One region of the Iodobacter arcticus genome, then DNA from elsewhere that is predicted to be linked to it. Evidence: riboswitches for the same ligand, from Rfam matches in the RefSeq annotation. Region 1 holds a riboswitch; the other holds the start of a gene.
The links. Region 1 has a riboswitch for glycine ahead of gcvT (glycine cleavage system aminomethyltransferase GcvT). Riboswitches for the same ligand answer to the same signal wherever they lie in the genome.
Positions count from the first base shown of each region.

Region 2: linked by a shared signal. The riboswitch ahead of ACFQNF_RS20685 (L-serine ammonia-lyase) and the one ahead of gcvT (glycine cleavage system aminomethyltransferase GcvT) in region 1 are both predicted to bind glycine.

Region 1 is NZ_JBHTBQ010000009.1:88,620-103,756, reverse strand. Features, by position in the region: gene clpB (ATP-dependent chaperone ClpB) at 1-118, shown strand, start outside; gene ACFQNF_RS05895 (sensor domain-containing diguanylate cyclase) at 481-1,995, shown strand; gene ACFQNF_RS05890 (BCCT family transporter) at 2,188-4,200, shown strand; gene ACFQNF_RS05885 (sulfite exporter TauE/SafE family protein) at 4,394-5,161, opposite strand; gene ACFQNF_RS05880 (hypothetical protein) at 5,364-6,347, opposite strand; gene ACFQNF_RS05875 (LysR family transcriptional regulator) at 6,499-7,368, shown strand; partial or broken gene ACFQNF_RS05870 (IS3 family transposase) at 7,438-8,616, opposite strand; glycine riboswitch at 8,965-9,060, shown strand; glycine riboswitch at 9,062-9,159, shown strand; gene gcvT (glycine cleavage system aminomethyltransferase GcvT) at 9,213-10,307, shown strand; gene gcvH (glycine cleavage system protein GcvH) at 10,497-10,874, shown strand; gene gcvP (aminomethyl-transferring glycine dehydrogenase) at 11,100-13,970, shown strand; gene ACFQNF_RS05850 (NAD(P)-dependent oxidoreductase) at 14,164-15,114, opposite strand; gene ACFQNF_RS05845 (ATP-grasp domain-containing protein) at 15,111-15,137, opposite strand, start outside.
Region 2 is NZ_JBHTBQ010000047.1:36,337-51,473, reverse strand. Features, by position in the region: gene ACFQNF_RS20730 (hypothetical protein) at 292-888, opposite strand; gene ACFQNF_RS20725 (PhoX family protein) at 1,023-3,260, opposite strand; gene ACFQNF_RS20720 (hypothetical protein) at 3,733-4,512, opposite strand; gene ACFQNF_RS20715 (YnfA family protein) at 4,798-5,142, shown strand; gene aspA (aspartate ammonia-lyase) at 5,277-6,692, shown strand; gene ACFQNF_RS20705 (VOC family protein) at 6,909-7,295, shown strand; gene ACFQNF_RS20700 (S46 family peptidase) at 7,470-9,512, opposite strand; gene ACFQNF_RS20695 (DUF2087 domain-containing protein) at 10,190-10,723, shown strand; gene ACFQNF_RS20690 (hypothetical protein) at 11,020-11,202, opposite strand; gene ACFQNF_RS20685 (L-serine ammonia-lyase) at 11,261-12,661, opposite strand; glycine riboswitch at 13,034-13,118, opposite strand; gene ACFQNF_RS20680 (nuclear transport factor 2 family protein) at 13,289-13,726, opposite strand; gene gspG (type II secretion system major pseudopilin GspG) at 14,081-14,497, shown strand; gene ACFQNF_RS20670 (type II secretion system F family protein) at 14,596-15,137, shown strand, end outside.

The sequences.
Region 1 (15,137 bases):
ACAAACCGAAATTGAAAACCCGTTATCGCGGGCCATTCTGGAAGGAAAAATCAGTGCAGGCCATCTGCTCACCATCGATGCCGAAAATGATGTTCTTTGCTTTAAGCAATCTCAGTAAAGCAGAGCCCACCATCCACTAATGAATAAGGGCGTTCTTCGGAACGCCCTTATTCTATCTAAGCCCCTCGGATATCCAGAGGCACAAGCGCCCACCCCCTTTAATTTACTTTGAGGCCGCACTCAGGCAAAAGAAGCATAATCAATTTTTATTGCGGCTTACTTCTAATTTTTGATAAACACCCAATGTGGCCATTTAAACGATTCACCACAAGCGATTAATCACTTATAAAGAAAGCGCAACACCATCAGGCGGGCAATCCAATTACTCCGTCTTAAAAAAAATTTCTTTCTCGATTCAAATAATTAACAATTGTGAAAATTATAAGATAAGCTTAACGATCGAATCAGTGAAAAAATGTAATGAAGCACGCTCTTACATTTCTGACATCCATTAAGGCTTTAACCGCCTTATTCCTGCTCATAGCCTATGTAGGCATTGGCTTGATCAGTATTCAATTTGCCCACCTACCACCAGGCAATATCGCCATTATCTGGCTTGCTGCTGGCTGCGGCTTAGTGATTTTACTAGAGCTTGGCCCCCTTGCACTTCCGCTGATTTTTGCCGCCAGCTTTATCCTCAATACCCCCACCTATTACGCGTCCCTCAACACCCTCGATGCCAAACAACCGCTGGCTGCGGCACTTATTCTAGGCATACTACCTGCCGCCATTGATGCCTGGCAATCATGGATGGCGGCCAAAGCATGGCATCACTTTGTTGAAACCACTCACCGCCCCCCCTTACAAAAGCCCACCGATCTGCCCCATTTCTGGCTGAAAATTTGCTTTATTCCCGCCTTATTCAGCATGGTGCTCCTGCATGGCGTACTGACACTGAGCAATATGATCGTTTATCAGGATTTATTAAGTAATCTGCAACAAATGCTGGTGTTGATTATTGGCGACACGGCAGGGCTTTTTATCATCGTACCTATTTATGTAAGTTGGAAATCCGGGGCATTAAAAAATAACTATCGGGCAGCGGTTCCTTATTTAACTATTCTTACCCTGATTGTTGCGCTCGGCTTTCTTTTTTACAGCTATATACTGATGCTCATCTTGCCTATTTTACTTTTAATTGCGATTCGCTTCAGATTAGCAGGCACCTCCTTAGCCCTGTTTATTGTTTTTACACTTTCAGTGATCGGCACCGCCCAGCATGCCGGCCCCTTTGTAAACCCCAGCCCTATTCTTTCATTTCTTAATTTGCAGTTATTTCTTTTCTCCATTGGCTTAACGCTACATTACTTAGCCTTATTACAAGAGCTGCTCAGCCATAGCCGCCAACAGCTCGAAGCCGAAGTCGCACTCAGAACCAAAGCTTTAGCTGCAGCCAATACCCGCCTAGAAGAATTAGCCACCACGGATGAGCTAACCGGTGTAGCCAACCGGCGGGAGTGGCAACATCGCTGTGAAGACGCCATGACTTATGCCCGCCGCTATCAACAACCGCTGTCTATTTTGCTGATTGATATCGATCACTTTAAAAATGTAAATGATCAATACGGGCATCTGGTGGGCGACCTTACCCTCAAAGAATTGTGCCGGGTATGCAACGCCGAGCTACGCGCGTCCGATAGCTTTGCCCGCTGGGGCGGCGAAGAATTCGTATTACTTTTGCCCGGTACCACACAGGCAGAGGCCATTCTGGCAGGCAATAAATTGCGTATGGCCGTAGCCTCACAAGCAATCGTCTCCTATGAAGAACACACCATCCGTATCACAATTAGCATTGGCGTTGCGATGCTGGAAGACCATGACAGCAGCCTTGATCATCTCTTAAACCGCGCAGATCAAGCCATGTATGCAGCCAAGGCGGCAGGCAGAAATCAGGTGCAATGTGCGCAAAGCTGCAGCACATTCAGCCGCCAGTAAGCCTTTTTACGCTTAAAGATTTAAATGTGATTTTGTCACGCCTTTGTACTATTCAACATTACAAACCCAGAAATAATTGCTAGAGTGCCTGTCGCGTTTCTATGCAAATAGTCTTAAAATACATAAGCATAAAACTGAATTCTGCTTTTTATCCCCAAACGGCCTCGTTTTTTGGCCACTACAAGGAGATTCATGAATACAAGTCCCCAACCCCGCTTTCATCACACCTTAAGCATGCCAGTGTTTTTACCCAGCATGATTTTAATTGGCATTTTGCTCGCCATTTGCACACTTAACCCACAGGCCGCTGAACAACTTTTCTCGCATGGGCAAGTTTGGATCACGCAAAACTTCAGCTGGTTTTATATTCTTTCTGTGGCTGTTTTTGTCATCACCCTCGTCGCCATCGCTTGCAGCCCTTACGGCAATATTCGCCTAGGGCCGGACGATGCCAAACCCGAATACAACTTTACCTCTTGGGTGGCCATGCTATTTGCCGCTGGCATGGGTATTGGTTTGATGTATTTCGGCGTGGGCGAGCCGATGCAGCATTATTTATCGCCGCCACTGGCCCAAGGCAGCACCATGGCTGCCGCCCGTGAAGCCATGACCATGACGTTTTTTCACTGGGGCTTTCATGCGTGGGCGATTTACTGCCTTGTTGGCCTTGTGCTGGCCTACTTTGGCTTTCGCTACAATCTGCCGCTGACCATTCGCTCCGGCCTCTACCCAATTTTACGCGACAAAATTAATGGCCCAATCGGCCATGCCGTCGATGTATTTGCGCTTTGCGGCACTATTTTCGGGATTGCCACCACGCTGGGCTATGGCATTTTGCAAATCAGCGCCGGTCTGCATTCGCTTACCGGCTGGGATACTTCTAATCTGCAATTTCAGTACGGCCTGATTGCTGTGGTGATTGGCCTTGCGGGCTGGTCGGCTGCATCGGGCTTGGATAAAGGCGTGCGCCGCCTGAGCGAGCTTAATTTAAGCCTCGCCATTATTCTGATGCTATTTGTGCTATTTGCCGGGCCAACGCTGTTTTTACTTGGCGCATTTGGCGACAATATCGGCCATTATTTCTCTAGCCTCGTCGAGCTAACTTTCCGCTCTTATACCTACGAGCCTACACAAAAAGAAGGCTGGTTTAGTGGCTGGACGCTGCTTTACTGGGCATGGTGGATTTCTTGGTCGCCCTTCGTAGGGATGTTTATTGCGCGAATTTCCCGTGGCCGTACCTTACGTGAATTCATCATCGGCGTGATGCTGATTCCTGCGCTGTTTAACTTGATATGGATGACGATTTTTGGCAATACCGCCATCTGGCTGGATATGCATACCGCTGCCGGTGCGCTATCGCAAACCGCGGGCAATGTGGATGCGCTGCTATTCAAATTCTTTGAATACCTGCCACTGGTAAAAGTCACTTCATCAATCACCATCCTGCTGATTGCCGTGTTTTTTGTCACCTCGGCCGATTCGGGCTCTTTTGTGCTTAACACCATCGCCACCCGTGGCGCAGAAAAATCGCCTGCTTGGCAAAGCCTGTTTTGGGCTGGCCTACTCGGTGTAACTGCTGCGATTTTACTGACTACCGGTGGTTTAAAAGCACTGCAAGCCGTCACCTTGATTGCCGCCCTGCCGTTCACGGTGATTATGCTGCTACTCTGTTTTAGCCTGTGTAAAGGCTTAGCGGCAGATAGGCAGCACTTCTCGCAGAAATTCTCACCTGGCACCACCTTCTGGACAGGCCAACACTGGCGAACCCGCCTTGCACAAATTCTGCATGAGCCCCGCCTGAGTGATGTCGAAAAATTCATCACCAAAAGTGTTGAGCCTGCGCTGAATGAAGTCGCCACCGAGCTACAAAAGCAAGGTCTGAGTGCCTCGGTATTACACGGGGACGATGGCGCGGTTTCCTTGATTGTTCCCCAAGCGAATCTGCGTGACTTTGTTTACGGTGTGCGACCTTTAAAACAGCCAGTGGCTACTTTTGCCCTACGTGACGCATCGTTACCGATGTCGAGCAGGCCGCATCACTATGTGCCCATCACCTTCTTTGAAGACGGCCGCCAAGGCTACGATGTGCAATATCTGATCCAGCAAGAGCTGATTGCCGATGTGCTCAAGCAATACGAGCGTTATTTAAGCTTGGTGCAAAATCAAGATACGCATCTGCTGAATTCTGCACCTGGGCATACTTAAAATGATTACCGCCGCATTACACTCGGAATGCGGCGGTATTTCATGCTAATTTATTTTTGAATCCACCATTTAAACAGACTATATAAGTCGCGTAATTAAATTAGGCGGTATCGTGCTTGATCAGTGGAGTGTGTACCTATTGTTTTCTAAATCGGGCCGGAGAGGATAAATTGATTGATACAGCAGCTATGAGCTATAAGAATATCGACATCCCCATCCTACCTATAAGGAACAAAAGTAAAATTAAAAAGAATATTCGAATAAAACCACTTCCATAGCGTAAGGCCAAAAAAACACCCGTGAGAGAGCCCGCGATATTGCATATAGCAACCACACCACCTATTTCCCATAAAACATTGCCGGATGGGATAAAAAACAACAGCGCGGCGCTAAATGTTCCTAAGTTAACCAGCTTTGCTGAAGCTGAAGCGTTCAGGAAGTCGAATCCAAAAAATCTGACAAAAATAAAAAGTAGTAAGCTACCACTGCCTGGCCCAAATACCCCATCATAGAAACCAATTAAACCTCCAAAAAACACCCCCAGAAAAATCTCTTTTTTTCCGCAGCGTATGTTAGTACTAAATCGTCCCAAATCTTTTTTAATAAATGTATAGCTAGCCATGACGATCAAAATTACAAAAACAACATATTCCATAAGTCGTTTGGGAATTAAGGAAACAGAGAGAGCTCCAAGGAAAGCGAATATAAATGCTGAAAACATCGTTGGAAGCATGAGCTTCCATATGATTTTTATTCTTTTTAGATAAGTGAATATTGAAGAAAAGTTACCTGCTAATACAGCTAACTTATTAGTTCCAAAAACCGTTGCCAAACTGTGTTGGGGCAGAGCGTGTAAGAGTGCCGGCACCTGTACAAGCCCCCCGCCGCCAACAGCTGCATCAATCAGCCCACCACAGAAAGCAAAAAAACCCAATGCAGCTAAAGTACTTTCAAAATCCATATAAAATATCCGGTACGGATTTGAGTTTTTGACTGAGCATTATGATTTCCTTTCGATATGAGGTCTGTGATGCCCTGAATTCTGCAGTCAATTTAGTGCGGTATCCATCGAGGTTTCCCTTGGCACGATGGTGACTGTCTCATCCGGAGAGAGCAACCTTCACTTTTGATGCGGAGCTTCCAGAATAAAAGTTGCGGACGGGTTAGTTATTCGACATCAAAGCTGCATGCAAAGAGTCAAAAGCTTTTCCAACGCGGCTGTTGTAATCAAGCATTATTTCTTTCAGTCGATCTATTTGAAATGTCAGGTCGACCGTTCGACCGTAAGCCTGTGCAGCGGCTAATGCATGCAAGCCATGTTTGTTTTCTACCTCTCCAGCATGGCCCAAAACGTATCCTTTTGCATTGCGTAAGTTCTGAGGGTTGCTAGCCAACATTGGATTTATAGACAGAAGTTTTTCTTCAATGTATTGAGCTATGAAGTTATATTCTCTTCCATTCCAAAGTTCGGAGGCGATGGAGACCATCATGGCATCCATAATGGATTGTTTGTGCTCAAGGGAGTTCATAGGTGACTTATATTCCGCCACGCCTGTTTTGTAGAGGAATTCAGAAAACTCGTTACATTCATTAACCTTATATTGGGCCTCTACCCAGCCTGGCGCCTCAAAGGCCGCTGTCAGATAGCTGTACATGCCATCATGTCCCTTATGCCCTAGGCCAAAATCATCTTTCGCAACCTCATGCATGTGAGCCATAACTTTATGATAGCCCCCTTGGTTTTCGGCAGGCACAGATAGTGCGTCTGCAGACAGACGCATGATGATTTTTGCGGAAACTAAGCTCGTTGTTTTATGGGTTTCATTCCATCCATTAAAGAACTTCAAAACACCGGCATCAGCTTTGTCTTTTTTCAAAAGTGCATTGAATGCGTTTTCAGCCCAGGACTGAGCTTCTTGAGTGACTGAATGGCACAGCACCTCTTCCATGGCATTTTTAATTTCAACTACCTGCTCAACTTGTACGGAAAGAGGCTCCCTCTGGAGGCTTTCGAGGATAGCCCTGCCTGGTATTTTCAAACCTCCTAGATGCTTGGATAATGCCTCAATGAAAGTTTCACCGAATTTTTGCATTGACTTATTGTTTTCAATAACCTCAAAACGACTTTGCAATGATGCTGAGTTCATAATTTCGCCTTTTTTTATCCACTAGGGTTTATTTGGTTAACCCCAGTAAAATTTTTTACATAGGACCAGATACGCTAATGCTATTGGCTTGAAAGCTTAGCAACAAGTAACTTATAATGACTTAATCATTCATTTTTAGTGATCAATTAAGATGGAGCTTTCCCAATTAACGATGTTTAAAGTGGTTGCCGAGCAAGGAAGCATCATTCAGGCGTCTAAATTACTGCACTGCGTTCCGTCAAACATTACGAACAGAATTAAGCTTTTAGAAAAAGAGCTTGGAGCACCCTTGTTTATTAGAAAGGGTAGAGGGCTTGTAATTAGCCCTTCGGGATTGTTATTTCTAAGCTACACAAATAAAATTTTGTCTTTGTGCCAAGAGGCTCGTAGAGCTCTCGATTCTGAGTCAGAACCCTCTGGATTACTGAAGATTGGTGCAATAGAGTCTTCTGCGACCGGCAGACTGCCTAGTATTTTATCCAGATATCATCAGAGTTATCCCTCGGTAAAAATGGAGTTCAGTACTGGGATCTGGTCGCAATTGTTAAGTGACGTTGTTGCGCATAAACTAGATTGTGCAATCATTGCGGTCAAAGATGAGTGCCCAGACATTGAGCGCATGGAAATATATAAAGAGGAGCTTGTGTTAATTGCCTCGCCAGCGATGGGCGAAATAAGCACTCCGCAAGACTTGATCGGAAAAAATATATTTATGTGGCCAGAAGGGTGCCCCTACAGGAAATCCCTTGAAGGTTGGCTAAACGAACATCAAATACCTACTCCAATAACTAACATAGCAAGTTATGGCACCATTCTTGGGTGCGTTAGTTCTGGCGCAGGAGTTTCTTTGGTGCCCAAAGGAGTATTTGAGCAGTTCAGAAGGATTGGCAGTATAAGTGGATACTCATTCAGTGGCTTGATGCCGATACAGAATTACTTTATCTGGAACAGACATACAGGGTTTCATCGTGCAAAAGATAAATTTTCAGAGCTACTGAAAAATGAGTTCAAAGATGTCTAGACAATAGGTGAAACAATAGCGACAACAATAGGGGACTGACCTGTCCTGACAACCGTAGACACGCCTCACTCAAATTCCAACCGCTTGCCTGCTGATCTTTTGTGCAAACGCGACCGGAGATAGATTACCCAAGCGTGTGTGGCGCCGCTGGTGATTGTAAAAAATTTCGATGTATTCTCGAATCGATACTTCTGCCTCAAACCGGCTGCCGTAACTGTGATGGTGCACCAACTCATTTTTCAAACTATTCCAAAAGCTTTCCATCGGCGCATTGCCGTAGCAGTTCCCACGCCGCGACATCGATGCCTGCAAACCAAACTGCTCAATCAGCTTCCGATAGCTATGCGAACAATACTGGCTACCCCGATCTGAGTGCAGGATTAAGCCGGCTTGCGGCCGCTTCCATTTCACGGCTTTCTACAGCGCTTGGCCGACTAATTCCTGAGTCATACGTGATCCCATGGCATAGCCGACAATCTCGCAGGTAAAGACATCCTTGATACCTGCCAAATACAGCCAGCCTTCACCCGTCGGGATATAGGTGATGTCACTCACCCAGACTTGATTCGGCTCAGTGGGTTTAAATTCCTGATTTAGCAAGTTATCTGCAACCGGCAGAGCATGGTTTGAGTTCGTCGTAGCTTTGAATTTACGCTTTTGGATGCAACGAATGCCTTCTTCACGCCGCAGCCGGGCGATCCGGTCACGACCCGCCTTAATGCCTTCTTCTGCTAGTTCATCCTGCAAACGCTTGGTGCTATAAGTCCGTCGAGTCTTATTGTGTGCGGCCCGAATCTCTACCCGTAAACGCTCATTCTCTAGCGAACGGCGGCAAGGTGGTCGCTTCTGCCAGGCGTAAAAACCACCGCGAGATACCGCCAAAGTCTGGCACAACAACTTGACTGGATATTGAGATTGCCATTGCTTCACGAACACGTACCGGGCAGTGACTCCCTGGCAAAGTACGCTGTCGCTTTTTTTTAAGATATCGCGCTCTATTCGGGCTTCGGCCAGCTCTTTGCGTAATTGCCAAACCTCGGCCATCAGGTCAGCGGCACTGGGTATCACGGTCGGTGTAGAAGGGGTTTTGACTACTTTGCGGGCTTGTGTGACTCAATACGCCAGCGTGCTCTGCTTCATACTCAAACGTGCTGCGGCCTCGGCCACTGAAAACCCTTGCTCAAACACCAGCTTGATCGCTTCCGCCCGAAATTCCAGCGTATGGCTTTGCGTTATTCTTTTGCTCATTTCTCACTCCTGTTGGTTCAAAGTTTACCAAACAAGCGTGTCTACGGAATTCAGACTACCTCATCGAATCGAATCGAATCTTCCAAATGTGCAACTCTGCTCGTCATACTTTATCATTAAGAAAAAAAGCAATTATCCATTGAACAGCATTGGGGAACAGCATTGGGGACAGACCACAGTTAATTTGCTGAATAGCGCGCCTGGCCCCCCCCCCCTTTAGCCCAAAGAAAGCCTCGCTCATATTTGAGCGGGGCTTTATGGCGTTTAAATACCCCAAAATCATAAGTAATGTGCACATCAGTTTGTACATGTAAAAATTGACAAGCGGCGCCTAAGTGGTTAAATTTCGACCACTAAAGAGGAGAGAGTACCTAGGGAAAACCCTTGGTGCCGCCGAAGGCGCAACGCCCGCGAACGCTCAGGCAAAAGGACTCTTTGGCATCAACACTCTGGAGAGTGGCGTGCACAACGCCCACCGAAGGGGCTAACAAAACGGATCGTCATGAACCGTTTTGGAATCTCTCAGGTACCAAGGACAGAGGGGCCGCTGCATATAAGAAGCCTAATCGGCTTGCAGCGCTATGCCCGAGAGCGCCATGTCCGCCCAACTCCACACTACCCCACTCAATGCTGCCCATCGTATTGCCAACGCCCGTATGGTCGATTTTGGCGGCTGGGACATGCCCGTAAACTACGGCTCGCAAATCGAAGAACATCACGCCGTTCGCACCGATGCCGGCATGTTTGATGTGAGCCATATGCGTGTGGTGGATATCAAGGGTGAACAAGTTCGCGCCTTCCTGACCCGCGCCATCGCCAATAATGTGGCCAAGCTTAAAGTTTCCGGCAAAGCGCTCTATTCTTGCTTGCTCAACCCACAAGCTACCGTCATCGACGATTTAATCGTTTATTTCTTTGCCGAAGATTACTTCCGCCTTGTGGTTAACGCGGGCACGGCTGACAAAGATATCGCATGGATGCAGCAGCTTAATACCGAATGGAATACCGGCCTCACCATTACCTCCCGCAATGATTTAGCTATTTTGGCCGTACAAGGCCCCAATGCCCGCGCTAAAGTTTGGCAAGTTTTGCCAGAAACCCAAGCCGCCAGCTCAGACCTCAAGCCTTTTAATGCTGTGCAAATTGGCGACATCATGATCGCCCGCACGGGCTACACCGGCGAAGACGGCTTTGAAGTGGTACTGCCTGCTACGCAAATTGAAAATTTCTGGAATCAACTGATCTCCGCTGGCGTTCGCCCATGTGGCCTTGGCGCACGCGACACGCTACGCCTAGAAGCCGGTATGAATTTATACGGCCAAGATATGGACGAAACAGTGAACCCGCTGAATGCGGCACTGGCCTGGACGATTGATCTGGTTTCCGAGCGCGATTTCGTCGGTAAAGAAGCCCTGCTGGCTCAAGGCCAGACCCAACAATTCCTAGGCTTATTGCTGCTAGATAAAGGCGGTGTACTGCGCGGCCATCAAGTGGTGCACACCGAACACGGGACTGGTGAAATCACCAGCGGCACGTTCTCCCCTAGCCTGCAACAATCCATTGCGATGGCACGTTTACCGCTAGGCGTTGCGATCGGCGACACCGTACACGTAGCGATCCGAGACAAAAAACTAGCCGCCCGCGTGGTAAAAATGCCTTTTGTACGCAACGGTAAATCACAGCTTTCATAAAAACCTAAGATCTGTAGGCACAGAGAACACAGAGAAAAACAAAACGAGAACGGAGAGAAAACACACCGTTTAAGCTTTTACTTAATCGGTTTTCTCTGTGTACTCTGTGTTCTCATTTTTTCTCTGTGTCTACAGAACTTTTTGACCTTACACAGCACACAACAACACACCCCATACCGGAGCACTTTTATGTCTATCCCTGCAAATTTGAAATTCACTGACACGCACGAATGGCTTCGTCTTGAAGAAGATGGCAGCATCACCATCGGTATTACCAACCACGCGCAAGAAGCGCTGGGCGATATCGTGTTTTTAGAATTGCCAGCAGCTGGCACACGTTATGCCAAAGATGACGCTTGTGGTGTGGTTGAGTCGGTTAAAGCTGCTAGCGATATCTACGCGCCATTGGCGGGTGTGATTCTGGAAAGCAATGACGACTTGACCAATGCTCCAGAACAAGTCAACACCGACGCTTACGGCGCATGGTTATTCAAAATCACCCCAGACAACGCAGCCGACCTCGATGCCATGCTGAGCGCCGCCGATTACGAAAAAGCCATCAGCTAATAAAACATAAAAACGTCTGTAGACACAGAGATCGGGAAGAACACAGAGCACACGGAGAAAACCTTTAAGGTAAAACCTAATTAACAGCAAGTTATCGCTTACAGCGCTGTTATGGCTAGGTCTTCCTCCTTGTTCTCGCTTTTGTTCTTCTCTGCGTTCTCTGTGTCTACAGATCTTTTTGGCTTATCTTTTTGACCTGCCCCACGTACACTTACGGTTGCCGCCATGACCACTGCATCTCTTAGCCATCTTGAAGATCACGCCGCTTTTGTGGCTCGCCATATCGGCCCTAATGCTGCGGAAGAAGCCGCTATGCTGGCCCTGCTTGGCTACGCTACACGCGCCGATCTGATTAAAAATATCGTTCCTGCCGCCATTCACCGTCAGGATGCTTTGCCGCTGGGTGAATTCACTCAGGCGAAAAGCGAAGCCGAGGCTTTAGCCACGCTAAAAGCCATTGCAGGCAAGAATGTGCTCAAAAAGAGCATGATTGGTCAGGGCTATTACGGCACCCATACTCCGAGCGTGATTTTGCGCAATATCTTGGAAAATCCAGCTTGGTACACGGCTTACACGCCATACCAGCCAGAAATCAGCCAAGGCCGTCTGGAAGCGATTATTAACTTCCAGCAAATGATTACCGATATGACCGGCATGGCGATTGCCAATGCGTCGATGCTGGATGAAAGCACTGCCGCTGCCGAAGCGATGACACTCTTGCTGAGAATGAGCAAAAGCAAATCGACCATTTTCTATGTAGCCGCCGATGTGCTGCCACAAACCCGCGAAGTGATTGCAACCCGTGCAGCGCCACTGGGCATTGAAGTGCGCACCGGTCTTGGCGAAGCGGGTGACGGTTTTGGTGTACTGCTGCAATACCCTGGCGTAAACGGCGATGTACCGGATTATCGTGCTCTGGTCGCTGATTTACACGCCAAGGGCACTTTAGTCGTTGTAGCTGCTGATTTACTGGCGCTCACCCTGCTGGCCGCGCCCGGCGAATGGGGTGCAGACGTAGTGGTCGGCAATAGCCAACGCTTTGGTGTACCGCTCGGCTTTGGTGGCCCGCACGCTGGCTTTTTGGCTACTCGTGATGAATTCAAGCGCTCTATGCCGGGCCGTTTGGTTGGCATTACCATTGATGCGCAGGGCAAAAGCGCTTACCGCCTTGCCCTTCAAACCCGCGAGCAACATATCCGCCGCGAAAAAGCCACATCCAATATCTGTACCGCCCAAGTATTGCTCGCCGTGATGGCCAGCATGTACGCCGTTTACCACGGCCCAAGTGGCTTAAAACGCATCGCTCACCGCGTGCACCGCCTGACCAGCATTTTGGCTGCGGGCTTGACCCAGCTCGACGCTAAAGTACTTAACAGCAACTGGTTTGATACGCTGACGATTTCGGTAAAAGAAGCGGCTGTCGTGCATGCGCTTGCTCACAACCACGGCATTAATTTGCGCGTGATTAACGCGACCACCGTGGGTGTATCGCTAGACGAAACCACCACGCGTGAAGATGTATCGGCGCTGTGGCATGTGTTTGCAGCAGGTAAAACCCTGCCAGCAGTCGACGCCATCGATGCAGAAATCGCAGGTAGCCTGCTAGGCGAGCTGCTACGCCAGTCCGACTTTCTGACGCACCCTACCTTTAACCGCTATCACTCCGAAACCGAGATGATGCGCTACCTGCGTAGCTTGGCAGATAAAGACTTAGCCCTTGATCGCACCATGATTCCGCTTGGCTCTTGCACCATGAAGCTAAACGCAGCCAGCGAAATGATGCCGGTCACTTGGCCAGAGTTTGCCAGCGTTCATCCATTCGCACCTGCGGCACAAACCGAGGGCTATCGCGAAATGATCGCCCAGCTCGAAGCCATGCTCTGCGCGGCAACGGGTTACGCGGGTGTCAGCTTGCAGCCCAACGCCGGTAGCCAAGGCGAATACGCGGGTCTGTTGATTATCAAGGCTTACCACGCATCGCGTAACGATACCGGCCGCGATATTGTGCTCATCCCCGCTTCCGCTCACGGCACCAACCCTGCTTCTGCGCAGATGGCAGGCCTCACCGTGGTGGTGGTGGCTTGTGATGAAGCGGGCAATATTGATCTGGCCGATTTACGCGCCAAGGCCGATAAACACAGCCAGAATATTGCCGCAATTATGATCACCTACCCAAGCACGCACGGTGTATTTGAAGAATCGGTCAAAGAAGTGTGCGATATCGTGCACGGCCACGGTGGCCAGGTGTATATCGACGGCGCAAATATGAATGCCATGGTGGGCCTGTGCGCGCCTGGCCAGTTTGGCGGCGATGTTAGCCACTTAAACCTGCACAAAACATTCTGCATTCCTCACGGCGGCGGCGGCCCCGGTGTTGGCCCGGTAGCGGTAGCAGCACACTTAGTACCGTTTTTGCCTAATCAGCAAAGCAGCGGCTATGTGCGTGGTGAGCAGGGTATTGGCGCAGTCAGCGCAGCGCCCTTTGGCTCGGCAGCGATTTTGCCTATCTCATGGATGTATATCGCCATGATGGGAAGCGATGGCTTAAAGAGCGCGACTGAAGTAGCAATTCTCAACGCCAACTACATCGCCAAACGCCTTGCACCTTTCTACCCTGTGCTTTACAGCGGCCATGATGGCTTGGTTGCGCACGAATGTATTCTGGACCTGCGCCCACTAAAAGACGTCAGCGGCATCAGCAATGAAGATGTAGCCAAACGCCTGATGGATTATGGCTTTCACGCCCCCACCATGAGCTTCCCGGTACCGGGCACGCTGATGGTGGAACCTACCGAAAGCGAATCAAAAATAGAACTCGATCGCTTTATCGACGCCATGATCTCCATCCGCAGTGAAATCGATCGCGTGGTAAGCGGCGAATGGACACTGGCAGACAATCCGCTAGTCAACGCGCCGCACACCGTGGAAGTACTCACCGCTGAAACGTGGGAGCACGGCTACACGCGCGCCACAGCTGCATTCCCGCTGGAAAGCGTAAAACGTAATAAATACTGGCCACCGGTTGGCCGTGCAGACAACGTTTACGGCGATCGCAATCTGTTCTGCGCTTGCCTGCCGATGTCTGATTACGAGTAAACTTTTAAACTCACGAAGCAAAGGCCATCCGCAGGGATGGCCTTTTTTATTTAAAATATCAATAAAATTTATTTGGTTTAGCATTTAACGCATTGCCGCCCCCCAACGCATATATAAATGTGCCCATTGCCACCAATCACTTGAGTTCATCCTGATCAGCAATAAAATGTTCACAATATATAAAATATATTATCTATTCTGATACCAAATAATAATTAAGAATATTATTTGTAACCATATCCATACCCCGCTCAAAGCACTCAGGAGTGCGATCAGCGATATGCGGCGTATGCAATACATTATCAAACTCAAAGAATGGGCTGTGCTGATTTAAAGGCTCGTTTTCAAACACATCCAGCCCTGCTCCTGCGATCCAATTATTTTTCAAAGCATGATAAAGATCTTTTTCCTCATACAAACCACCACGCCCTAAGTTCAGTAAAAAAGCAGAAGGCTTCATACTTTTTAACAAAGCACGGGTAATCATGCCGCGTGTATTTGGAAACAAAGGCAAATGCAAAGAAATAACATCAGAAGTTTTAAATAACACGTCTAACTCTACAAAATGAGTTCTTAGTGTTTCAGCTCTGTCCGCACTAGGGCATCTGGTCCACATACACGTTTCCATGCCAAATGCTTTGGCAAGGTGATTCACCGCAGTAGCGGTATCTCCTGCGCCAACCAGGCCTATTTTTTTACCCTGCAAGCCTAAATTATCCTGTTGAAGCCAAATCCCTTGCCGGGTATTGCTATCATTAACAAGTAACTTTTTTGAAAGCCCAAGCAAAAGAGCAAAAGCATGCTCTGCAACTTCACCCGCACTCACACCCGGCGTATTTTTGATTAAAACACGATCGCTGATTTCTTTTGAAATTTTAAAATGATCAATACCAATCCCAAAATAAGATATTATTTTTAACTGAGGAAGATCATCAAATAAATCCGAGTTAAATAAATAACTCTTTTTTATATTAATCAGCGCATCTGCCCCTGCTAACCGGGCGATTAACTCATCCTGATCGCGGGCAGCAGAGCGATAATGATCAACATCCCCAATTTGATCTAATTGAAAACGACGACTTGTATCAAAAAAGGCCAGAGCCTCATCATCCAAAATAACAATCTTTGGCCTTTTATTAATCATTTATAAATATCGCCCATATTTTT
Region 2 (15,137 bases), on a different contig from region 1:
TGAGGGGCCTTCGTGCTGGTCGGGGCGGCCTTCTTTGGCTTCGTTTCTTGGCCGCGCAAGAAAGGAAGGTCCAGCGGGACGCCCGCACCTAAATCAACGTGCCGAAGGCACTAAAAAGATCTTTTTGACTTTGGTTAGCGCCTATAGGGTGAAACCCGCCGAGCAATGCGCTGAAATACGAAAACGGCGGGTTTCACCCGCCCTACAAAAGATGCAATACATGCCAATACATCGCTTTATACCTATAAAACCACCTTTTCTCTCGATCAAACCTTCGGTCATCACGTAACTCTAAGCACAAGCCAGCTCAAAAACGGGGGCGAGCGTAGATAAGACGGCTTCCATTGCGACGGTGGTTTTATCGCACAGCGCATCCAGCGACTCGGCCTCTTGTGCCAAAAAATCATGACTTAAAACAGGCAACTCATCGCCTAGCGCCTTGCGGGCCTTTTTATGCTTGGCTTCAATGGCTGCGGCTCTTTCTAAGCTGGCGGCTAGCTCTGGATGGCTTGCTTGAATTGCACGGAGCACAAACAGCTGGCCGCCCTTACCTTCGCACTTATCTTGCTTTAGCAACAGCGCCGCGCCGACTAAGCAATGGGCTTTATCCATGCTGGCTGCAAGGCGGCACAAGAAATATTCTTCGTGATAACGATAAATGGCTGCGGCATTGGCCACGCTTGAATCGATATCGCGAATCAACGCCACGGCAAGGCGCATGGTTTGTAAATCGTGCTCTAGCTCATTCATCCTGATCAGCAAGGCATGAGCATAAGCCTCTTGTGGGCTGGCCTTAAAACGCTGGCCTTCATCCAAAGATTTCAGCATCGTTTGGTAAGAGGCCCAATAGGGAGCAAGGCTTTGCAAAGCAGGGTGTTGGTTCAGCATAGCTTCTTCGAAAATACGTAAAGCGGTGATTATCCAGTGCCGCACAATAAAAAAGCCAAATGAATTAGAAAATCTAATCCATTTGGCTTATTTGAGTCGCTGAGTGACTCAGCGTTTAGGATAACTAGCGAAGATTAAGAACCGATACGGCCGCCATCGTTTTTAGTAATCACAATCGTGGCAGAGCGTGGGCGCTTACCAGCACCGTAGCTTGCGTTGGCTGGCCATTGACTGGTGTACAGATCTGGGTTAGCCAGATCAGCCAGTTTAGTGTTTTCACCTGGATGCTGGATATTGATAAAGATCGCCTTGCCATCTGGTGTTTCGCACAGGCCGGTAATTTCGCAATCTTTTGGGCCAACCAAGAAGCGTTTCAGCTTATCAGCCGCAGGTACCGCGCCGACCTGTGTGACCACATCCAGCTTCGTGCCGTCTTTCTTAGGGTGGCTCAGTGTTTTAGCACCGCCATCACCTACTCGGCCTGGAATCGCAGCCAACATCATGCAATTAGTCACATCGGTGTAAGCGCCATCATCGGTCTGAATCCAGCAAATACCGGTGTTCGGGCTAAATGCCAAACCATCTGGGCTAGAGAAATCTTGCTCTTCAGTCAGATTAGATAGATTAATCAGACCCTTGTCTGCGTCGGCTTCTGCACCAAACAAGTAAACATCCCAGATAAATGCGCCCACTGTTGCGCCTTCTTTGGTGCGCAGAATATGGCCGTTTGGATTGCCCGTGCCTTTCTTGCCATCTACGTCGGCATAAGCACGTGGATTAGCATTATCTGGAGCCAGCTGGGATGAGCCTGTTGGGTCCACATTGCGGTTGCTGTTGTTAGTCAGGGTTTGATAGAACTCGCCTGTTACTGGGTTAACACCACCCCACTCAGGGCGATCCATCTTGGTTGCGCCTACTGCATCGCCAGCCAAACGTGTGTTAATACAAATATCAGCCAAATCAGCAAATTTATAGCCAGCAAAGCCAGTGATCTTGGCATTGGACATCGACAACTCAATCCACTCGCCCGTGCCATCAGCGTTAAATTTAGCCACGTATAAAGTACCTTCATCAAGATACTTATCACCCATCGCCATACGATCAGCTGGGTTGGCATCAGCCGCTACCCATACCGCTTTTGACACAAACTTGTACATATATTCATTGCGCGAATCGTCGCCCATATACACAGTCAGCGGCTTGCCCACAACTGGGGTGCCAAATGCTGCGCTTTCATGAGCAAAACGGCCTAATGCGCTGCGCTTTTTCAGTGCTTTAGTTTTGTCGTAGGCATCCATCTCAATGATATAGCCCTGGCCGTTCAATTCATTACGATAGTCATCGCTGCCATTGGTCGATGCGCCTGTTTTGCTGATATTCCAGCGTGCGTATTTATCATCCGTGCCGCCGGTTTCCCAACCGTGACGTGAGGTGCCACCTGCACTACGGCCATAACGCTTGAGCGCAACCACGCTCTTATCGCCACCGCGAGCGGTATCATCGGCCGCAACACGAGTAAAGTAACCAGACCAGTTTTCTTCACCAGACAGGAAAGTGCCCCAAGGCGTTTTACCTGTACCGCAGTTATTAATCGTGCCACGGGTTGTTTTACCGTCTTGCGAGTATTTGGTAATCAACTGCGCATTGCCACGAGCAGGACCTGCGATTTCAACTGGGGTCAGCGGGGTAACACGGCGGTTAAATGCTGAGCTTTGAACGGTTGCCCATTTTTTATCAGTGACTTTTACTTCCACAACCGACAAGCCGTGGATAGCCACTTCTTTATCTACTTCAGCGGCTGGGCGTGGCAAGGTGGTTGTGCCGCCGTTAGCATGAATAAAATGAGATGAGAGTTTTTCATCTGTGGTCGCTTCATGGTTCATCGCCAACAAGCCACGATCTGCAGCTGATACAGATGGCTTACCTGCAGCATCCAGACCAAAGTATTCCATACCATCATGGTGATCACCGGCGCGATTATCAAAATCGCCATCCGTACCATCATTTTTGTATGCAGGTGTTGCGGTGCTCAGTGGATCGCCCAGAGCATAAATAATTTGAAAGCTATAGCCAGTCGGAATAACCACCTTGTCTAGCAAGCTTTTACCCACGGCGGTAAAGCCAAGCGCAGCTAAAACGGGGTTCAATGGTGTAGGCGGTGTTGTAGGTGAAACTGAAGCGGTAACATCATCATCACCACCCAAGCTACAGCCCGTCAGACCCAAGCCCATACCACCCACCATAGCCACGCCCGACAAGCTCATCCCCAAAAAGCCACGACGGCTCATCACCCTTTGCTCAAGGATAGAATCGAAAGTTGGATTACAGGAGTGGTTAGAATTTTCTTCGTTAAAATTATTTGACTTAGACATGGACTTAAATCACCAGTGGGGGAAGTAGGGCCACACTCTAATAGGTAAATATGACAGTTTTTCGTTAAAAAAATTACACAAAAAGAAAGTAATCGAAAGAAAAAAACTATTTTGTTTTAAACAAACTAAATATTTACTTCAGTAACATTGCCAACTAAAGCCCAAACCTTAGACCGCGGCGAAAAAGGGAAACACGTAACTCCACGGAGAAAAAACAATATAAACAAGGTGTTATGCGTAAAAGACCGTACTTTCTGTGGCATCAAGGTTTCAATAGTGGGTTTTATGCTCAACCCTATCAACTTGAGCTTATGTCATTGGATAAACCGGTGTTTATAGGGTGTATAACGACAAAGTCGTTGCTCACGACAAGCTGATGTGCAAGAAAAACAATTTGCACACCCTACGCAAAACCATACTTTGCTTTAACCATAAGTTGACAGGATTGGGGTGGAATGCTCGCGGCGGTGTACTAGCGCTCTTTAGATACTTTCAACCAGCCAATTTCCTGCGCTGTTTTCTCGCCAATTAATGTGCGGCTTAAATCCTCAGGAATTTTTGCCAATACTTCACTCAACGGAATTCTACCGCCCATTATTTCTGCATAGCCTTGAGGATAGCGCGGTGCTTTATCTGGCTCGGCAAAGCCATCCGGGTAAAGAGGCAGATTGCTATTTAAATCGTATTTATCGGTAGCATTCAGCGTATGCAGTAGCTCGTGCCCCACAATCACTAAGTTTTGCTTGGCATATGCTTTAGCTGCAAATAAATTAATCCGCCCGATGCGGCCTTTATTCAGCGCAGTAGAATGGCTGAGCTGCGGATGCGTGGCCGGGTCGTAATACAATAAATACAAGCGGATATCCGGTGGCACGCTGACTTTAGGGCTGTTATTCCATGCAAAATATCTGAATTTCAAACTCCAAAGTATCGTATTTAAAACATGGCCATCGCTCGGCGGCACAGGGGGAATCTCTTTCACTTCTGCCCCCAATTGAAATTCAAAGGGGCGGTGTATATTTAGCTGATATTGCTTAGCCTCTGCGGCAAAATATTGCGTTAAAGGCTCAAAATCATCTTTATTTAAGCTCTGCAAATAAGCGCTTACTTCGGCGCTACCGCTTACATTCACCGGATATACGGCCACATATAAGTTTTTCTTCCATTCCAGCGCACCTTTATCCAGCCACGTGAATTGCGCCACCTTAGCCAGAATCAGCAATAAAACCACGATTCTTATTTTCTTCCACATACAAAACCTGTTTTTTTATTAAAAAAGGAGCAAACCAACATAAGCTTTGCCTTCGTATTTATTGCAGCAGCCATTCTTCAAAACGCACGGGCTGGCGTCTGGCATGCAATGATAAAAACCCTGATTAAGTCTTTTCACGGCAATAGTAAGCTAAATAGGAGGATCGTTTACGATTGATCCAATAAGCAGCGGCAAAGCGCAATATCAAGCATGGCCCGGCTCCACTATAATCATTGCCTTTTACCTATACATCCTGATACACGCAAGATGCAAACAGGCCCCAATATGGATCAAAGCTCCTTTTTTCTAAAAACCCTCGCCCTATTCACCGCCACCGCCATTGCAGAAATCATCGGCTGCTACCTGCCTTATCTATGGTTACGTAAGGGTGGATCGGTGTTTTTATTACTGCCAGCCGCACTCAGCTTAATGATTTTTGTTTGGCTACTGACTTTGCACCCCGCGGCCACTGGCCGCATTTATGCCGCTTATGGCGGTGTTTATGTCTGTATGGCGGTGCTATGGCTTTGGCTGGCAGACGGCATTATGCCGGATCGCTGGGATATCATCGGTAGCCTGATTAGCTTAATTGGCATGGCGGTCATTTTGCTCGCCCCCAGAGCAAATTAAATCAAGCGCCATTCATTTAATGCCGAATACATACCCCCCCTATCCAGCACTTCCCTATTAAGCAAGATATTGAGTAATATCATCATTACAAAAGCACTCACTGCTAATATCATTCTTTGTGGAGGTTTTATCTAATGAAAAACGTTAGAATCGAGCACGATTTATTAGGCGAAAAAGAAGTTCCTTTTGATGCTTACTATGGTATTCACACGCAACGTGCCATAGAAAACTTCAAAATATCGCAAGCCAAAATCAGCGATAACCCCATTATGGTAAAAGCATTAGCCAAAACAAAAAAAGCCTGCGCTTTGGCCAATGGCGAAATTGGTACCATAGAAAAGAAAATTTCAGAGGCGATTGCTAAAGCCTGCGATGAAATCATTAATAATAACCGCTGCTTAGATCAATTTCCCAGTGATGTATTTCAAGGCGGCGCAGGCACTTCAGTGAATATGAATGCCAATGAAGTCATTGCCAATTTAGCCTTAGAATTACAAGGCCATGCTAAAGGTGAATATCAATTTATTCACCCCAATGATCACGTAAACAAATGCCAATCGACTAATGATGCCTACCCAACGGCATTCAGAGTGGCCCTGTACGAGCACCTGCTGATTTTAATGCAGCATATGGAAACACTACAGCAAGGCTTTATTCGTAAATCAATTGAATTTAAAAATGTGCTTAAAATGGGCCGCACCCAGCTACAAGACGCGGTGCCCATGTCTTTAGGCCAGGAATTTCACGCCTTCGCCACCTTAATCAAAGAAGATATCCGCTTAATTGGGCAAATTAAAAACCTATTGCTCGAAATTAACCTAGGCGCTACCGCCATTGGCACCGGCATTAATGCACCCGCTGAATATCGCCCGATTGCGGTAAAAAAACTCTGCGAAATCACCGGCTATGCCTTTACCTCATCCGAAGATTTAATTGAAGCCACATCTGATTGTGGCGCTTATGTGATGGTTTCTAGCGTATTAAAGCGCACCGCTACCAAGCTATCGATGATTTGCAATGACTTACGCTTATTATCATCCGGCCCGCGGGCGGGTTTAAAAGAAATTAATCTACCCGAATTGCAAGCAGGCTCTAGCATTATGCCCGCCAAAGTAAACCCCGTGATACCAGAAGTGGTGAATCAAGTTTGCTTTAAAGTGATCGGCAATGATTTAACCATTACCTTGGCAGCAGAAGCAGGGCAATTGCAACTCAATGTAATGGAGCCGGTCATTGCATCGTCTTTATTTGAATCCATCCATTTACTACAAAACGCCATGCTAGGGTTAAAAGAAAAATGTATCGACGGCATTAGCGCCAATATAGAAACCTGCCGCCGCAATGTACTCAATAGCATCGCCATTGTGACCTATCTCGATCCCGTGCTAGGCCATGCAAAATGCGATGAAATTGGCAAAATTTGCGCGCAAACAGGACAAACCGTGATCGAAGTGTGCTTAGAGAAAAAACTACTCAACCAGGCACAATTAAACGATATTTTCTCAAATGAAAACCTGCTTAATCCGCAGTATTTGGGTAAGCGGTATTGATTCTATAAAGTATTAATACAAAGGTGTTGATTAAAAACCCCACTCAGCTGAGTTGGGGTTTTTTTGTTTTAAAACATGAAGCAGAACCCATAGCGGCCGCATGTGAACGAAAAACCACAAAACAGAACGTTCGTTCTTTTTTTATTGAAGCCCCCCATAGCCCCATGCCATACTCATCAGCACATCTTGGGTTAAACTCAACGTAAGGATTAAATCATGCAAAACTATGTCACTTTAGGAGCCAATGATCATGAAACATCATGCGCTTTCTACGATGCGGTATTAGCCACCATCAATTGGCGCTCGCATATGAACTTTCCTAGCTGGAAGGCGTATTCAAGTGAAGGGCTAGGTGAAGGCTTAATTGTCTGGGTGGCTAAACCGTTCAACTCCGCGCCCGCCACAGCGGGCAATGGGGCGATGGTCGGCTTTGCCGCCAGCTCACGCGAGCAAGTCGATGCTTTTTATGCTGCTGCTATTGCCAACGGCGGGACAGATGAAGGCGCTCCAAGCGTACGGGCTTATGGCCCAAATTGGTATGCTGCCTACGTGCGAGACCCTGTAGGCAATAAATTAGCGATTGTTTGCACAGAGGCTGTCTGAGTTTGAAACGCTTATAGCGTATTCATCTTTAGAGCGTAATCAACTTGTTTTTTTAACAGACCCATTACTCTATGACCATATTGAATTGATAGCAAAAATGTTGGGTTGGGTGGATAGGGTGAATTGGTTTGGCGTACTGCGCTTCGCTTCGAGTACGCCCTACTCATTTCGCCGCTAATTCACCCGCAATTCCTTAGCCAAATGTGGCGCTGCGTAGACTTGGTCTAAGGAATATAAAATAGCCTGCGCGTCCACGGATAGGGCTCTGGCGGTTTCGTCGGTGTAGACAAAGCGCCCGCCTAGGCTTTCTAGATTGCCGTCAAAAATCAGCCCTACCCATTCGCCCTTACTATTAACCACGGGGGATCCGGAGTTGCCGCCGATAATATCGGCGGTGCTGACAAAATTAAGCGCGGTGCGTGGGTCGAGCTTGCTGCGTTTTTGGGCAATGGTTTCAGCCAGATCAAAAGGCACCTTACTTGCAAAGCCATCGGCTCGGGCGAGCAGCCCGCCAAAAGTGGTTTTCCAAGGTGTAGCAATGCCGTTCGAGGTATAAGCTGCGGCCTTACCGTAAGACAGCCTTAATGTACCTGTGGCATCCGGCGGCAAAGTCTTACCGTAAAGCGCAAAGCGGGCTTGGCCTAGCTTTTCTGCGGCTTGTTTAATTGGCGTTTCTATCTGCTCTTCTTTAAATTTCAGCAGCTCTCGGCGTAAGGGGTAGACGGCAAGCGCGATTTTGATCAGTGGGTCTTCTGAGGCTTCGATCGCTTTTACGCCGCCTTCCAGTAAGCGCACCCGCTCTTTTACCTCATTGATGTGACTTTTCTTAACCACCGCCTCTGCCCAAACAATGGGCGATTTTCCGCCCAGCGTGGCTTGAATAAAGGGATGATTTTCTCCCAATAAATCGAGCGCTTCATTAATCCCTGCGGCAAGGCGTATCGCTTCTAACTCTTTGTAAATCGGCACATCGGCACGTAACTGTCGCTCCAACGCGGTAATTCGCGCATCGCGGTAGGCACTTAGCCGCACGGAGTCGGGCAATTGCCGCTCAAAGGCTAGCTCAACTAATTTGCCCGCCTTATCAAACAGGGTGTAATGGCCATAGCTCACCGCCCAAAATTCTTTAGCTTTTGCGATACCTTTAGCCGTTGCCGCGTCGATATCCGCCCATGGATCGCCTGCTAAGCCTTTCTCTTGATACGCCTGACGAAATTTCGCCTCGTCAGCTTCTTTACGTGCAATCAAGAGCGGATCTTTCAGCGCTGCATATTCGCCAAGTAAGGCTTTTTGCCAGTTTTCTGTGCCAAACAATACGTCTAGTGCCTGTCTTGTGGCTTCGGGGGAGCGTTTAGAAAACGCATGCAGTAGCTGTTGCTGCATTTTTGCACTCGCCAGCTGGATCGGCATATTAATATCGCGCAGCGCTTTCAGTTGTGCCAGCGTTTGTAAGCGATCGGTGTTCCCTGGATGCCCCATCACAAATACTGCATCGCCCTCGCCTATCGGCTTATCGGCTAATTTCAAGTAGTGCTTTGGCGTAACAGGCTTGCCATGTTCATACACCCGAAACAGCGCAAAATCGAGGGCAAATCGGGGATAAACAAAATTATCTGCATCCCCGCCAAAAAATGCGGCCTGATATTCTGGTGCAAAAGCGAGGCGTACATCGTTCCATTCTTTAAAGCGATACAGGTGATAGAGCGAGCCGTGATAAAGCGAAACCACCTCGCACTGCAAAGCTGTGGACTGCTTACAATTACTTTCTAAATCGGCAATTACCGTCTTACGCAGCGCCGTGCGTTCTACATCATCTTTACCTGCTGCTACGGCTGTGCTTACTACTTCACTCACGTCATCGCTAGAAATCAGTACCCGCGCCATGCCACCGGGGCACTTTAATTCATCGCTGGTTTTTTTTGCCACATAGCCCTTTTTTTGCAAATCGCGCTCTGCGGTGGAAAGCTTATCGATGCAACTCATCGCCACATGATGGTTGGTGAGCATCAGCCCATCTTTAGAAACAAAAGAGGCTGACGCGCCAAAATTCACTGCGGACTGTTGCAAATGCTCGAGTAAGGCGGGGCTTAAAGTGCTGCCATAGCGCTGTTGCACCAAGGCGCTAGGCGGATTATCAAAGGTCCACATTCCTTCATCGGCAAAGGCCGACATAGCAAAAACCATCAAGCTGCTTAAATAAGCGTAGCGCTGCTTCATTTTGTATCCCCTGTTAACGGCCCTTATATTTAGAGCCTAAGATTTGCTCATTATTGACTTCCCGATTCCAAAACAACGTCATTCCCGCGTGCCTTTGGCGGGAATCCAGTAGCGCGACTGGATCCCTGATAACAACATTCGGGGATGACGGATTACCATACTGGGGAGTTATTTCAAGCCGTTATAGGCATCAAGTTAGGCTTTTGTCATGCCCGTGACCACTCATTTGCAAGCATTTCATCATTCGTAGGGCGGGTGAAACCCGCCGTTTTCCATAGTGTTTCATGCCAAATTCTGGCGGGTTTCACCCGCCCTACAAAAAAATCCGGCATGTCATTGGCTTAACTTGATGCGCATAGTGGAGTTATTTCAGGCCGTATCCCTATCTATCGACTTACACAATAGTTAAGCAGTCTAAGTATATAGAGGGATACGAACAAGCAAATGTCATAATAAAATCATCAAATACTTACCGCAACTTGAATTAAATCCATATATTGAGCTATCATCCCCCTCAGGTCTGCAGCTCACCTAGGCGTCGCCAGTTCATATGAACCACGCTAAACCTGCCATGGCGAAAAAATCATCTAGTTTTTGCTTGGCCCGAACCCTAGTGCCAAGCCGTAACGGCGACCAGCGGCAGTCTTTCAGACTTAGGCACGACAGGAGATTCGACCATGTCGCGCACTACCTACCCTTTTTATACTTCCGATATTTCGGCTCTCGCCCGCTCGCTCAAACAGCAATGGGCACTCGAGCCTGCCGCCCCTGGCCACTTGCAAATCCTCAATATGCTGGCACGCGCCGCTGGCTTTAGTAATTTTCAGCATCTCCGTGCGGCAGCAGAAGCGCCAACGCCGGTAAGCAATATCTACTCCCCGCTGACCAAACGCTTGCTTCGGTATTTTGATGAGCAAGGGCGTTTGATGCGCTGGCCTACTAAGTTTTCTGAGCAACTACCCTGCATCTGGCCAGTCTGGGCCAGCTTCCCCGCCCAGCTAGAAATGGACGAGAAAGCTGCCAATGAATGGATTAAAAGCGCAGAAGCCATTGGCGATCACGTGCTGCTGCGCCGCGAGCTGGTGAATTACAAGCTGATCACCCGCACGCCGGATTGCCGCGTTTACCAGCGGCTGGAGCAGGATATTCCGGAAGAGTTGCGGGAGTTTATGGCAGAGATTGAGCGGCGTAAGGCGGCAGTCGGAGCTTAAGCCTACCGATCAAAAGCACACCTTGTAATACAACAACAGGTTTCGCAGGGAGCACAACGATGAAGTCGTTGTGCTCCAAAGCGGTGCGCAAGAAAACCGACTTGCACACCCTATAAAAACTGTAGCTATTTGTAGGGCGGGTGCAACCCGCGTACTTTTCAGCATCGCTCGCGGGTTGCACTCTCCCTACGAAAACATTTACTTAAGTTGATAGGATTGCCCCTAATCTCCCGCCAAAGGCGTTAAATCTGCGGTATTCACGCAATTAAAAATACCCACTGCCCAGTAATTTTGGCTCAGCCAGGCTCTAGCGTATTGATGGATATATTCAGAGGTGAAGCTAGCAAAATCAGACGTTGTTGCAATAAGATACCCAACATGCCGCGTTTAGAGTGGCTAAACGCCGCATCTGCATCACTCATCGATTCTGCAGGTAAAGCCCAGCCCCATACCGCTTGTGGGTGAGCAATGCCCGGCACATCGTGGTGGCTAAAAAAACGGCGGGTTTCCCCGCCGTTTTCTAGATACTCTAAAAAATCAGCACTCCACGATATTTACCGGCAATTCAATCATATTAATTGCCAAGCCACCGCGGGCGGTTTCTTTGTATTTGGTGTTCATATCGCGGCCGGTATCGCGCATGGTTTTGATCACGCGATCAAGCGATACAAAATGTTGGCCATCGCCGCGCAGCGCCATACGGGCGGCGTTAATCGCTTTAATTGATGCCATGGCATTGCGCTCAATACATGGCACTTGCACAAGGCCGCCAACCGGATCACACGTCAGGCCCAGATTATGCTCCATGCCAATTTCTGCGGCGTTTTCGACTTGCTCAGGCGTACCGCCCAAAACTTCTGCCAGCGCACCTGCGGCCATCGAGCAAGCAGAGCCCACTTCACCCTGACAACCCACTTCTGCGCCAGAGATAGAAGCATTCAGCTTAAACAAAATACCTATCGCGCCCGCAGTCAGGAAAAATCGCACAATGCCATCATCACTCGGGTTCGGTGTAAAGCGAGCGTAATAATGCATTACGGCAGGGATAATCCCTGCTGCGCCATTGGTAGGCGCAGTCACCACCCGACCACCCCCTGCGTTTTCTTCGTTGACGGCCAGTGCGTATAAATTTACCCAATCGAGCACGGTAAGCGGGTCGCGCAGCGCGGCTTCAGGGGATGCCAGCAGTTTTTGATACATATCGGCAGCGCGGCGTTTTACTTTTAAGCCGCCAGGTAAAATGCCCTCATGCTCGCAGCCCCGTTTTACACAGGCTTGCATCACCGCCCAGATCTCCAGCAGACCAGCGCGAATTTCATCTTCGGTGCGCCAGGCCAGCTCGTTTTCTAACATGATCTGGCTAATGGTTTTACCGTGACGCTCGCACAGAGCGAGTAGCTCGGCACCGCTCTTAAACGGGTGCTTTAGCGTCGTCACGCCGGGCGGATTAAAGCCCGCATCCACGGCGGCTTCATCCACCACAAAACCACCACCTACCGAGTAATAAGCGCGCTTAGAGAGACTCTCGCCTGTCACATCAAAAGCTTCGAAAGTCATGCCATTCGGGTGAAATGGCAGTGTTTTGCGCTTATGCAAAATGAGGTGTTCGGCCTCAATAAATTGAATTTCATGCTTGCCAAGCAGATTTAACTTTCGGCCTTCACGAATGGCGGCGACCATCTCATCCACCTTTTCGGTGTCCACAAGGCGAGGTGATTCGCCCTGCAAGCCGAGTAAAACCGCGATATCCGAGCCATGGCCTTTGCCCGTGGCACCTAGGGAGCCAAATAACTCGCTTTTTACTTTGGCGACTTTCTCAAGGATGCCGTCTTTCTCTAAACGACGAGCAAAGGTACGCGCAGCCCGCATCGGGCCAACGGTGTGCGAGCTGGATGGGCCCAGGCCGATCTTAAATAAATCAAATACGCTAATTGCCATTTTATGTATCTCGGGTAATGCCTGCTGCTGCGCTGAGTGCATGCTCGAGTCGCTTGCAGGCTATTGTTAGATCTGTTTTTTAATAGATTGTTTTTACGGTATATCGTTCAGCTTAATCGCAAAATGAAGCGACTAAGCGTTGTTGTTTTTCACATGCTGGTGAGCAAGCTTCACGACTTAGCGGATGTAATCCATGGTTAGAAGTGCAAAGCGGCTACGTTTGAACAGGGCGTAGAGGATAACAGTGCCCGCTCAGCGTAAGCCGAACGATGCCCCTCTGTCCTTTTGCCTGAGAGATTGCGGCACGATGCAGCACATCGGCCATGCTTCCTTCGGCGAGGCAGGCTAAACCTACCTTCTCTCCAGATTGCCAACGCCATCACAGTTCTTTTGCCTGAGAGTTTCTGGGGCGATTCCCCTTCGGCGCTGTGCTAACAGTCTCTCCTGCAATGGCTGCGGCAAGTCTTGGCGATCAAACCAAGCATGGCCGCGTGGCAGCAGCCAATCTATTGAAGCTTGCACTGGCTGTCAATTCATGATTAGTACTAAGCTCAATAAAAAGCCCCACGCTGACAATAAGCATGGGGCTTTTTAATAAATAAGCAGCAATACGGCTGCTTAAATCACTTAAAACATACCATTGCCATTGGCATCTTTCTCTGGCACGGCCTGAATCACATCCCAATGCTCGATGATCTTGCCATTTTTAACGCGAAAAATATCCACAATCGCCACGCCACGCTCACCGGCTTTATCTTGGGAGTGAACATGCAACATCACCAAATCACCCTCTGCAATCACCCGCTTAATCACAGCACGGGAATTCGGTGAATTAGCTTTTATATAACGAATAAAATCCTGCAAAGGCTGCACACCATTCGCTACTTCCGGATTATGCTGAATATAATCTTTAGCAATAAACGGTAAAACACCCTCGGTGTCCAGCTTATTAAATGCAATATCGTAAAACTTAAGCACCAGCGTTTTATTTTTCTCTTCCTTAGGCCCGGCCATTGCCGTTGCTGCCAGCAAACCTAATATCATCGTAATAAGTAATTTTTTCATCTTAAATATCCTTTAGCTGCGTATTTAAACAAAAAGCAAAAAATGAAGAGCGCCCGCCCTGCAAACTATAGCTATTTCTTAAAAACATCACACTCTATCACCCAGCTACGGTAACAAAAATTAGCCTCCCATAGCCAGTACTCATACCACCTTACTAACTAGCAAATTAGTCAATTCACAGCCACACAATCTACTCTACTCAGCCAGTCGTAATGCGTACCTCAAGCCCGGTATTTTTCCATCTAGGCAAAAGCCGTGAAAAAGGCTTGATCCCGCAAGAAGCGCCGTATTACGATGCGGGGATAGAAGATGAAAGGCGGCTCCTGCTAGCCTTCACGGGAAGAGACAAAAAAAATGAAAAATCATCGCCTGTCCAAAGGTTTCACCCTGCTGGAATTACTCGTTGTTTTGCTGATTATTGCCCTGCTTGCCGGTTACGTTGGCCCCAAGCTGTTTGGTGAGGTAGGCAAAGCCAAGACTAAGACTGCGGCAAGCCAGATGAAATCGATTGCCGATGCGCTCGATCATTACCGCCTTGATACCGGCCACTACCCAAGTACCGAGCAAGGCATCAATGTGCTGACCAAAAAGCCAAGTGACGAGCCAAAGTGGCAAGGCCCTTATTTGATGAAAGACGTGCCGGCAGATCCTTGGGATAGGCCTTACGTTTACAACAAACCGGGGGAAAACGGCCGCGACTACGATTTGCTGACCATGGGCGCAGACGGCAAAGCCGGTGGTACAGGGGAAGATAGCGATGTTAGCTATTAACGCTTAAGGCGGGTGCAAGCCGCCAATGCACGCTGACTTATATTCCTTTACAAAATGGCGGGTTTCACCCGCCCTACGAAGCCCATCTAGAAGCCCCCATGCGCTACACCGTTAAAGCCTTGCAGGCAGGCAAACTGCTGCAGCTGGATATCGACGCCGCTAATGAAAGCGAGCTAAAGGATAAGCTGACGGCGCAAGGACAGCAGTTTTTATCTGCCAAGGCGCACAGCAGCTTTAAACTCTCCACCAAAGCATTTGACCTATCGCTATTTACCCAAGAGCTGATCGCGCTTTTGCAAGCGGGGCTGACGCTAGTTGAAGCAGTAGAAACGCTTAAAGAAAAGAGCGCGCAAGATACGAATGGCGATGTATTAAGCCGCATGATTGAAGGCCTGTACCAAGGCTTACCCTTATCTAAAGTGTTGGCACAAATGAGCCAGCACTTCCCGCCTTTATATATCGCCACCGTTAGCTCAGCAGAAAAAACGGGCCACCTTGCCGATGCGCTGGGGCGTTATCACCATTACGAATCTAGGCTGGCCGCAGTTAAAAAGAAGGTCATTTCGGCGGTAATTTACCCGCTGGTCGTGATTGGTATTGGCGGCGGCATTATGCTGTTTTTGCTGTTTTATGTGATCCC